DNA from 3 places in the Amycolatopsis carbonis genome. Region 2 is predicted to be linked to each of the others. Evidence: riboswitches for the same ligand, from Rfam matches in the RefSeq annotation. Region 2 holds a riboswitch; each other region holds the start of a gene.

Region 1 (3,266 bases), 3.9 Mb from region 2:
GACGAACGACCACGCGAGGATCGTGACCGGGCCGGTGAGCATGCCCTTGATCGGCTTGGCGGTGCGGCTTTGCGCATACCGCGCCCACGGCACGGTCATCGGCCGCGGGCGCGAGACGTCGCCGTGGAGGATCGGCGGGCGGACGCACCGCGAGCCGTAGGACTGCACCCAGCCGTGCTCGGTCGGGGCGAACCCGGCGAGCTGCTCGGCGAAGTACTGCACCATGTCGTTGCGTTCGGGCTCGCCGTGCACCAGCACGTCGAGGCCCAGCTCCTCCTGCAGCCCCACCACGCGGTCGATCTCGGCGTGCATCTCGGCCACGTACCCGGCTTCCTCCAGCGTGCCCGCGCGGTACGCGGCGCGCGCCTTGCGGACGTCGGTGGTCTGCGGGAACGAGCCGATCGTGGTGGTCGGCAGCGGCGGCAGGCCGAGGGACTCCTGCTGCACGGCCGCGCGTCGCTCGTACGGCTCACGCACGGCGTCCCCGGGCTTCAGCGCCGCCAGCCGCTCGCGCACGGCCGCGTCCAGCGGGTTCGTCGCGCGGTCCGCGGCGGCCGCGCGCGCCGCCGACAGGTCCACCTGCTCGCCGCGCAGCGCCCGCCCGAGCAGAACGACCTCGGCAACCTTCTGGTCGGCGAACGCGAGCCAGCTCTTCAGGCGTGGATCGAGGTTCTCGGCCTCGACGTCGTAGGGCACGTGCAGCAGCGAGCACGACGTCGTGATGCTCACGTGCCGCGCGGTGCCGGCCAGCCGCGCGGCACGTTCCAGCGCGCGGTCCGGGTCGGTGCGCCACACGTTGCGCCCGTCGACGATGCCGGCGAGCACCTCCTTGTCGCGCAACGCGCCTTCCGCGGCCACGGCGTCCACAAAGGACTCGTCGGTGACGAGGTCCACGGCCAGCGCCTCGATGGGGGAGCGGGCGAGCACACCCAGCCCGCGCCCCAGACCGCCGAAGTACCCGGCGACGAGCAGCTTCGGGCGGTCCTGGGCCTTGGCCAGCACGTGGTACGCGCGGGTCAGCGCGTTGAGCCCCTTCGTGGTGCGGTCCCCAGCGAACGCCGGCTCGTCGAGCTGCACCCACTCGACGCCCTCGGCTTTCAGCGAGCTGAGCAGCGCCGCGTAGTCGGGCAGCAGTTCGTCGAGCAGCTCCAGTGGTCGGAAGCCGGGCTGCGTCGCCTTGGCGAGCAGCAGGAACGTGACCGGGCCGACGAGCACCGGCCGCGTCTCGATGCCCAGCTCACGGGCCTCGCGCACCTCGTCGAGCGGCTTCGTGCCCGACAGTGTGAAGCGCGAGCCGGGCCCCAGCTCGGGCACGAGGTAGTGGTAGTTGGTGTCGAACCACTTCGTCATCTCGAGCGCCGGCTCGTCCTGCACGCCGCGCGCGGCGGCGAAGTACGTGTCCAGCGGCGAGAGGCCGAGGCGGGTGAAGCGCTCGGGCAGCGCGCCGAACAGCTCGGCGGTGTCGAGCACCTGGTCGTAGTGGGAAAAGGTGTTGGCGGGGACGGACTCCAGCCCCGCGTCGCGCAGCCGCTGCCAGGCCCGCGCCCGCAGGGTTTTGCCCACCGCGAGCAGCTCCGCCTCGCCGGTGGTGCCCGCCCAGTAGCGCTCCAGGGCGCGCTTGAGCTCCCGGTCCGGTCCGATGCGCGGGTACCCCAGGATCGTGGTGCCGATGGTGTTCACAGGCTCTCTCCTCGCGAGCTCGATCGAGGCGAGCCCGGGCACGCGAAAGCCGCGCTTCGGTCAGGCCTGCTCCCACGGGACCCGGACTCACGCACGCCGTCGGCGCACGTACCACGGGCAGGTCTTCGGACTCGTGGGCGCCGAGCTCGCGCCTACTCACCGTCGCTTCCCGGGCTCACGCCCAGTGCTTGACCACGAAATCGTGGTGACGGCTTTCGTTCCCACTCACCGCTGCGGGGCAGTCCCGGATCCACACCGGGTTCCCTGTTGCCTCGCCAGAGTGTGGTCGCGCGAAAAAAGGCCCGGCCACGCCCTGGCGAACCAGTGGCGTGGCCGAGCCTAGCGCCGGGTGGCACAACGTCCGCCGTGATCCCGGAGACCGGGATCAGGAGTGCGCGATCAGCTTCCGCAGTTGATCAGTCCCAGTCCAGCGCGCCGCCCGACTGGTACTCGATCACGCGGGTCTCGAAGAAGTTCTTCTCCTTCTTCAGGTCCATCGCCTCCGACATCCACGGGAACGGGTTCTCCGTCTCCCCGAAGATCGGCGCGAGGCCGATCTGCTGGGCGCGCCGGTCGGTGATGAAGTGCATGTACTGCTCGCACAGCTGCGCCGAGAGGCCCAGCATGCCGCGCGGCATGGTGTCGCGCGCGTAGCGGACCTCCAGCTCGCACGCATCCTGCAGCATCTGCCGGATCTCCGCCTGGAACTCTTCCGTCCACAGGTGCGGGTTCTCGATCTTGATCTGGTTGATGCAATCGATGCCGAAGTTCAGGTGAATCGACTCGTCGCGCAGGATGTACTGGTACTGCTCGGCGATGCCGACCATCTTGTTGCGCCGGCCGAGCGAGAGGATCTGCGCGAAGCCGGTGTAGAACCACATGCCCTCGAAGATCACGTAGAACGCCACGAGGTCGCGCAGGAACGCCTGGTCGGCCTCCGGCGTGCCGGTCTCGAAGTCCGGGTCCTCGAGGTGCTGGGTGTACTTCAGCGCCCACGCGTCCTTCTCGGAGATGGACGGCACCTCGCGGTACATGTTGAACAGCTCGCCCTCGACCAGGCCGAGGCTTTCGCAGATGTACTGGAAGGTGTGCGTGTGCACGGCTTCCTCGAACGCCTGGCGCAGCAGGTACTGGCGGCACTCGGGGTTGGTGATCTGGCGGTACACCGCGAGCACGATGTTGTTGGCCACCAAGGACTCCGCCGTGGCGAAGAAGCCGAGGTTGCGCTTGAGCATCTGGCGCTCGTCCTCAGTCAGGCCGTCCGGCGACTTCCACAGCGCGATGTCGGCCTGCATGGCGACCTCGGTCGGCATCCAGTGGTTGTTGCACGCGGCGAGGTACTTGTCCCACGCCCAGCGGTATTTCATGGGCAGCAGCTGGTTCACGTCGGCGCGCGCGTTGATCATGCGCTTGTCGTCGACGTTGATCCGGGCGGCACCGACCTCGATCTCGCCGAGGCCGGTGGCCGTGGTCTCCACGTTGGTCATCAAGAGGCTCCAAGAAAAGGCTCGTGTGCGGCGAGGCCGGTTTCAGCCGGCCTCGCCGCACACGAGGAGGTCACTGGCAGGCTTCGCAGTCGGGGTCGT
Region 2 (3,266 bases):
GGAAGAGGGCGTCTTCGGTGAAGCAGGTCGCGACCCGGTCGGGCCGGTGCGAGTCGACGTCGTCCTTCCAGCCGTCGAGAACCCGGGTGATGACCGCTTGGTAGTCCATATTGACCTCGGCAGATTCGCTCAGTAGTAGACCGGTTGTCCAGCTCGGGTGTGGTGAAAGGCAGCTTCTACTACTTCTTCGAGTCCAAAGAGGCGCTCGGAGCTGAGCAACCAGACCGAAGCGATTCGCCCGCGGCCGCAGGAGATCTTCGAGACACAGGTGGATCTGGTCCGGGCGGTCGTCGTCGAAGCGCGAGAACGCGGTGCCGCGCACGTCGACGACACCCGGGAGGCCGCGCGGTCGATCGTCGCGCAGCTGGAGGGGCAGATCAGGTTCGTCAAGCTCGACAACGACAGCCAGCGGCTGTGGGCCAGCTGCCTGGCGCTCCTCGGCGCGCGCGGGGAGCTGGCTGCGTGACCGGCGCCGTCGAGACGCGCGGTCGGTCCGGCGGCTTCCGGTCGGTGGTCGGACCAGCGACCGGTTCGGCCGGGGCGGGTGCGGGGTGCGGGGTGCGCCCGAGCTCGAGCCGACCCCTGATGCGGTCGGGAACGCGCGTCGTCCGCGGCGAGCGGGATGATCGCCGGGGACCGGTTCCGCCCGGCTGCCCGGAGACTGGGCGCCATGTGGAGCCGCGTGCCGCTGCGGCGGACCTTCGCGCGCGTCGCCCCGCGGATCCTGCTGGCGGCGGCGTTGCTGCCCGGCTTCGGTTTCCTGATCACCGCGCCCAGTGCAGCGACGTCGACGACGCCTACCGCATCGAGTTCGCCCACGAGGGTGACAGCTGCGACGAGTACCTCGACGTGCACCTGAGCATCGACACCGGCGAGGCGATGGCCTGCACGTCGTTGCCGCTCTCGTTCGGTGGCTCGCTGGACTTTCCCGGCTTCACCTCCGCGCAGCAGACGGAGATCGGCGCGCTGGTCCAGCGGCTCGCCGCGGACGGGTTGGCCGAGGCCGAACAGCAGCGGAACCAGAGCCGGGTCGACGAGATCGCGGCCGCCGTGCCCGACTCGGCCCGGTCGTACCACTACACGGGGCTGTGGGGTACCGGCCTGGCGTGGCTGGGCGGGGCGATCGTCGTGGCCGCGCTGGTGCTGTTCTTCACGCTGCGTCGTCGCCTCGAGTCGTGGCTCGCGGGAGGGTGAGGTGGGTTTCCGTGACAGCGTGGTGCGGTCTGCCGCGACGTTGCTCCTTCGGGGTGGTGATGTCGGGCACGTGCGGGTGAAGGCGCTACTGGAAGCGGACAAAGTGGCACGAAATACACTTCGTCGCGGTGTTGGGTGATTGACGGGTCCGAGGCCACCCCCGTAGCGTTCTGCGCGCGTGACGGCTTCTGAGAAGCCGGTGAGATTCCGGCACGGTCGCGCCACTGTGAGCCCGTTGTGCAGCTGATGGGCGAGTCAGGTCGAGGAGCCGTCACCTGTTCCACCCGCAAGGGACGCGTCATCCCGAAGGAGAACCAGACATGGCCACCATTCCGGCCGATCGCTCCACCCCCGTCGTCCTGCCCGTGTCGAAGGCCGTGCTGTGGCTCGGCCTGAGCGTGGCGGCAGCGCTGCTGCTGTACTACTTCATCGGCATCGACCAGGGCGCCACCTCGGTGTTCGGCAGCGACACCCACGTTCACGAGTTCGTGCACGACGCGCGTCATTTCCTCGGCTTCCCCTGCCACTGACGCACGAACGGACAACCGAACATGGAACAGAAGCTGATCCTGCGCGGCCTCCTTGCCGGCGCGCTGGGTGGCCTGCTCGCGTTCGTCTTCGCGCGCATTTTCGCGGAGTCGCAGATCCAGGCCGCCATCGACTACGAGTCCGGCCGGGACGCCGCCCAGGAGGCGCTGAACGAGGCCGCGGGCATGCAGATGGACCACGAAGGTGCGGAGGTGTTCAGCCGCGCCGTTCAGGCGAACGTCGGCATCGGCGTCGGCATGATCCTCTTCGGCGTCGCGATGGGCCTGCTGTTCGCGGTCGTGTACACGGTCTGCCTGGGCCGCGTCGGGCAGGTGCGGGCCCGCGTGCTGGCGATCCTGGTCGCGGGTGCGGGTTTCCTGAGCCTGTATCTGGTGCCGTTCCTGAAGTACCCGGCCAACCCGCCGGCGATCGGGCACCCGGAGACGATCGGCGCGCGCAGCGGCCTGTACCTGGCGATGGTCGCGGGCTCGATCATCTTCCTGGCCGGCGCCGTGCTGCTGGGCCGCCGCATTGCGTCGAAGCTCGGCACCTGGAACGCGACGCTGATCGCGGCCGCCGCGTTCATCGTGGTGTCGGGGGTCCTGATGGCCCTGCTGCCGTCGCTGGGTCACCTGTCGGCCAATGTCGCCGAATACGGCGTGCAGCCGACCGAGACGCCGCTGCCACTGAAAAACCCGGCGGGCGCCATCGTGTATCCCGGCTTCCCGGCCGACACGCTCTTCGAGTTCCGCTTCTACTCGGTGATCGCGCAGGCCATCCTGTGGGCGACGATCGCGCTCGTGTTCTGCCCGCTGGCCGAGCGCGTGCTCTCCGGCGGACGCAAGGAGAAGGTCGCCGCCGCGGCGTGAACCCGTTCTTCGCTTTCGACACGCACGCCGCCGGTGACCAGCCGGCGGCGTCGTGGCGTCCGCTGGCCGAAGTCCTCGACGACGGACCGGTGCTGCGCGAACGCGTGGCGCAGGTCCGAGCCGTGCTCGCCGCCGGCGGTGGCGAGGTGGAGCTGCGGGTCGCCGCGTCCGTGACGCACCTGGGCATCGCGGCTCGCCTCCTGTCGCCCGCCCTCGCGCTCGCCGTGGGCGACGGCGTGGTCCCCGACTTCTCCGACGCGTGGTGGCAGCCGACGATCGGCGGCGCCGTTCCGTTGTCGCTGCCCGAAACCCAGCCCGTCGACGACGACCCGGTCGCGCTCTTCGACCGTCGAGTCCTGCGTGGACCGTTGAGCCGCCTGGACACCGCGCTCGCGCAGTTCTCGCTCTCGGAGACCATCCGCCGCGGCAACGTCGCCTCCGCCCTCAACGGCGCGGTCACGATGCTCCGCCAAGAACGTCCGGAGTGGACGGACGAGATCAACCGGTTCCGCGACAGCCTGGAAGCCCTGCCCGCCCTCGCCGACACCGCCACCCGCGAGGACGGCCGCTTCCGCCGCCGCAGCTGCTGCCTCATCTACCGCGCCGCGCCGCGCCACGACGGCCCGAAATGCGGCGACTGCGTGCTGGCCTGACTCCGGCCGAAGTGCATTCGGG
Region 3 (3,266 bases), 2.7 Mb from region 2:
ATCAACCTTCGCATTGCCGGTTCGAGTCGGCATGCTCAGCGGGCCGCACTATTCGGTGATCTTTCCGGTGGCGCGAAACGGCTTCCCGTGGTTCGGTCGAGGCGCGGACCGTCCATAGTGGATGCTGTGGACAACCCTGTGGAAGGATTTCGCCGACTTGGTGAAAAGCCTTGGTCCACAACGGAAAACAAGGGTCCGAGCCTGTGTACTACCCGGCGAGCTCGCGCGCTTTCTCGATGAGCGCGGACAGGTGCAGGCCGCGGTGGACGTCGCACGGGTGCGTGGTCGTGCCACTCGCGACCATGGCCGCGAAGTCGTCCAACAGGGCGGTGTAGGACTCCCCAGCGGTGCCTGGTTTGCGGCCGAGTGTCCGGTAGCCGTGCTCGCCGTAGACCGCGACCTCGACCACGGTCGGCTGAACCGGCAGCCGCAGCGACAGCGTCGCGGTGCTCGTGGCGCCACCCTCGTGGGCGAACATCAGCTGCCACAGGTCGTCGGGGCCGCGGTGGGCCGCGAGCACGTCGGTGATGCGGCCGAGGGCGGCGTCGAGCAGGTCGAACGCGTGCGGGCCGATGTCGGCGAGCGCGCCGCCGGACGCGTCGAGCCGCCACGCCGAGGTCGAGTACTGCCCGCCGAGCAGCGCGCCCGACAGCCAGCGCGCGCCACCGCCACGCCAGCCGCCCGAGGCGGCGAGGCCGTCGAGCCACTCGCGCGTCTGCTGGGAGAACCGCAGCGTGAGCATCACGAGCGACGCGACGCCGGCCTTGTCCACGGCGTCGGCCAGTCGCTGCGCGCCCGCCAGGTCGGCGGCGATGGGCTTCTCGAGGATCAGGTGCTTGCCGGCCTCGGCCGCCCGCGTCGCGATCTCCGCCTGCACGGCCGGCGGCACGGCGAAGGCGAGGGCGTCGACCAGGGAGAACAGCTCGTCGAGGTCGTCGGTGCCGACGGCGCCGTGGGCCTCGGCCAGCGGACGGGCACTGGTGACGCGGCGCGCCCACACGGCGGTGAGCTCGGTGCCGGGGTGTTCGGTCAGGCCCGGCGCGTGCACCGTGGTCGCCCAGGGACCGGTTCCGATGAGGCCGATGCGCAGCTGTCCGACGTCCACGCCCGGAAGTGTAGGTGTGTCCGGCGCCGCTTCCGGCGGGTACCTCCGGTGGGTTAACGTCGGTCAGCGTTACACCACGATCGGGGGAAGCCGGTGGGAATCCGGCGCTGACCCGCAACCGTGAGCGGCCGCCCGCGCGGCCGTGAGCCGGATCGCCCGCCGTGGTCCGACTCGATGCGAGGTTCATCAACAATGCGGTTGTTCCCTGCCCGGCGCCCTGTCTTTTCAGTCCGGCTCCTTGCCGTGGCCGCGCTCCTGGTCACCGCCGGTCTGTCCGGCGCGAGTCCCGCCACCGCGACCGTGCCCGGGAAGGGCACCGCGGGTTACTGCCCCGAAGCCACCGGTGTGACCGTGGTCGTCGACTTCCAGGACCTCGGTGGCGACACCCTGATCCGCTGCGCGCCCGGGCCGCAGGCCGACGGTGTGGCGGCCATGCAGAACGCGGGCCTCGACCTCGCGGGTGTCGGCAAGTACGGCCTGGCGCTGATCTGCAAGATCGAAGGCAAACCGGCCGACCAGTCGTGCTCGGGGATGCCGCCGGAGAGCGCGTCGTGGAGCTTCTGGACCGCGACCGACGGCGGCAAGTGGGCTTCGAGCCAGGTCGGTGTGCAGGGCTGGAAGCCGCCGGCCGGGAGCTTCGAGGGCTGGTCGTTCGCGCACAACAAGTCGTTCCAGGACTACCCGCCGCCGCGGGTCGCGCCGGTGCGCAAGGCCAACGCGCCTGTTCCCGCGGCCGCGTCGGCGGATTCCGGCAGCAGTGGCTTCCCGTGGAGCCTGGTGATCGGGCTCGTCGTGATCGTGGTGCTCGTCGTCGCGGGTGTGGTCGTCGGGCTGCGGCGCAGGCGTGCTGCCCGGTAACGCGCGGGCTCTGCACCCGGGTGCGTGGTGGGTGTGGGCGCTCGCGCTCGCCGTCGCCGCCAGCCGCACCACCAACCCGCTGCTGCTCGCGCTGGTGATCGCCGTGGCCGGGTTCGTGGTGGTGAACCGCCGGGGCGACGCGCCTTGGGCGCTGGCTTTTCGCGTGTACGCGCTGGTCGCGGCCGTGATCGTGGGGTCGCGGGTGCTGTTCCGCATCCTCATCGGTGGCGAGGACGGCGGCCACGTGCTCTTCACGCTGCCGACGATCCCGTTGCCCGCCGCGGCCGCCGGGATCGAGCTGCTGGGGCCGACGTCGGCGGAGGAACTGCTCGGCGGGTTCTACGACGGGCTGCGGCTGGCGACGATCGTGCTCTGCGTCGGCGCCGCCAACGCGCTGGCCAACCCGAAACGCCTGCTCAAGGCCGTGCCCGGCGCGTTGGCCGAGGTGAGCACGGCCGTCACGGTGGCGCTTTCGGTGGCGCCGCAGCTGGTGGAGAGCGTGCAGCGGGTCCGGCGCGCGCGACGGCTGCGGGCGGCGCGCGGACGGGGGCTGAGGTTCGTGAAGGGGATTTTCGTGCCGGTGCTGGCGGACGCGTTGGACCGCTCGCTCCTGCTGGCGGCGGCCATGGACTCGCGCGGCTACGGCCGGCGCGGTTACCTCGCGCCGCGCGTGCGGGCGCTGATCGCGGCCTGCGTGCTGGCGGGGCTGTGCGGGGTCGCGGTCGGCGTGTACGGGGTGCTCGACGGGTCGGCGAGCTGGCTCGGCGTGCCGATGCTGGTGGCCGGGCTGGCCCTGGCGTCCGCCGGGTTCGTACTGGGCGGACGACGGATCAGGCGGACGGCGTACCGGCCCGATCCGTGGCGGCTGGCGGAGACGTTGGTGGTGCTGTGCGGCGTCGCGTCGGCCGGGCTGCTGGTGGCTTCCTCTCCGGCCCAGCTGGCCACGTCGGTGAGCCCGCCGGCCTGGCCGACCTTGCCGCTACTGCCGGCGCTGGCCGTGTTGATCGCGGTGTTGCCCGCGTGGCTCGCGCCGCGGCCGCGGCCCGTTGCGGAGGTGGCGCGATGATCGAATTCTCGCAGGTCACCGTCACATACGACGGAGCTTCCGCGCCCATGCTGCGTGGCGTCGACCTCCTGGTGGAGGAAGGCGAGCTGTGCCTGGTGGCCGGGCGCACGGGGGTTGGCAAGTCGACATTTCTCGGTGCCATCAACGGCCTCGTGCCCCACTTCACCGGCGGCACGCTGGCCGGGCGCGTGCTCGTCGACGGTCTGGACACGGCAACGCACCCGCCGCGTGAGCTGG

Evidence for each region. A riboswitch is a leader RNA that binds a small molecule or an ion and turns the genes downstream of it on or off. The one in region 2 is predicted to bind cobalamin.
Region 1: another riboswitch for cobalamin. It lies ahead of metE (5-methyltetrahydropteroyltriglutamate--homocysteine S-methyltransferase); the one in region 2 lies ahead of QRX50_RS23565 (CbtB domain-containing protein).
Region 3: another riboswitch for cobalamin. It lies ahead of QRX50_RS09990 (hypothetical protein); the one in region 2 lies ahead of QRX50_RS23565 (CbtB domain-containing protein).

What each region holds. Positions count from the first base shown of each region.
Region 1 is NZ_CP127294.1:8,634,555-8,637,820, reverse strand. It holds gene metE (5-methyltetrahydropteroyltriglutamate--homocysteine S-methyltransferase) at 1-1,680, opposite strand, end outside; cobalamin riboswitch at 1,791-2,008, opposite strand; gene QRX50_RS42635 (ribonucleotide-diphosphate reductase subunit beta) at 2,097-3,167, opposite strand; gene QRX50_RS42630 (ribonucleoside-diphosphate reductase subunit alpha) at 3,238-3,266, opposite strand, start outside.
Region 2 is NZ_CP127294.1:4,757,619-4,760,884, forward strand. It holds gene QRX50_RS23550 (nuclear transport factor 2 family protein) at 1-109, opposite strand, end outside; gene QRX50_RS23555 (hypothetical protein) at 269-466, shown strand; gene QRX50_RS23560 (hypothetical protein) at 673-1,194, shown strand; cobalamin riboswitch at 1,360-1,481, shown strand; gene QRX50_RS23565 (CbtB domain-containing protein) at 1,515-1,724, shown strand; gene QRX50_RS23570 (CbtA family protein) at 1,746-2,591, shown strand; gene QRX50_RS23575 ((2Fe-2S)-binding protein) at 2,588-3,244, shown strand.
Region 3 is NZ_CP127294.1:2,019,717-2,022,982, forward strand. It holds gene QRX50_RS09985 (Gfo/Idh/MocA family protein) at 209-1,105, opposite strand; cobalamin riboswitch at 1,149-1,283, shown strand; gene QRX50_RS09990 (hypothetical protein) at 1,349-1,963, shown strand; gene QRX50_RS09995 (CbiQ family ECF transporter T component) at 1,953-3,029, shown strand; gene QRX50_RS10000 (ABC transporter ATP-binding protein) at 3,026-3,266, shown strand, end outside.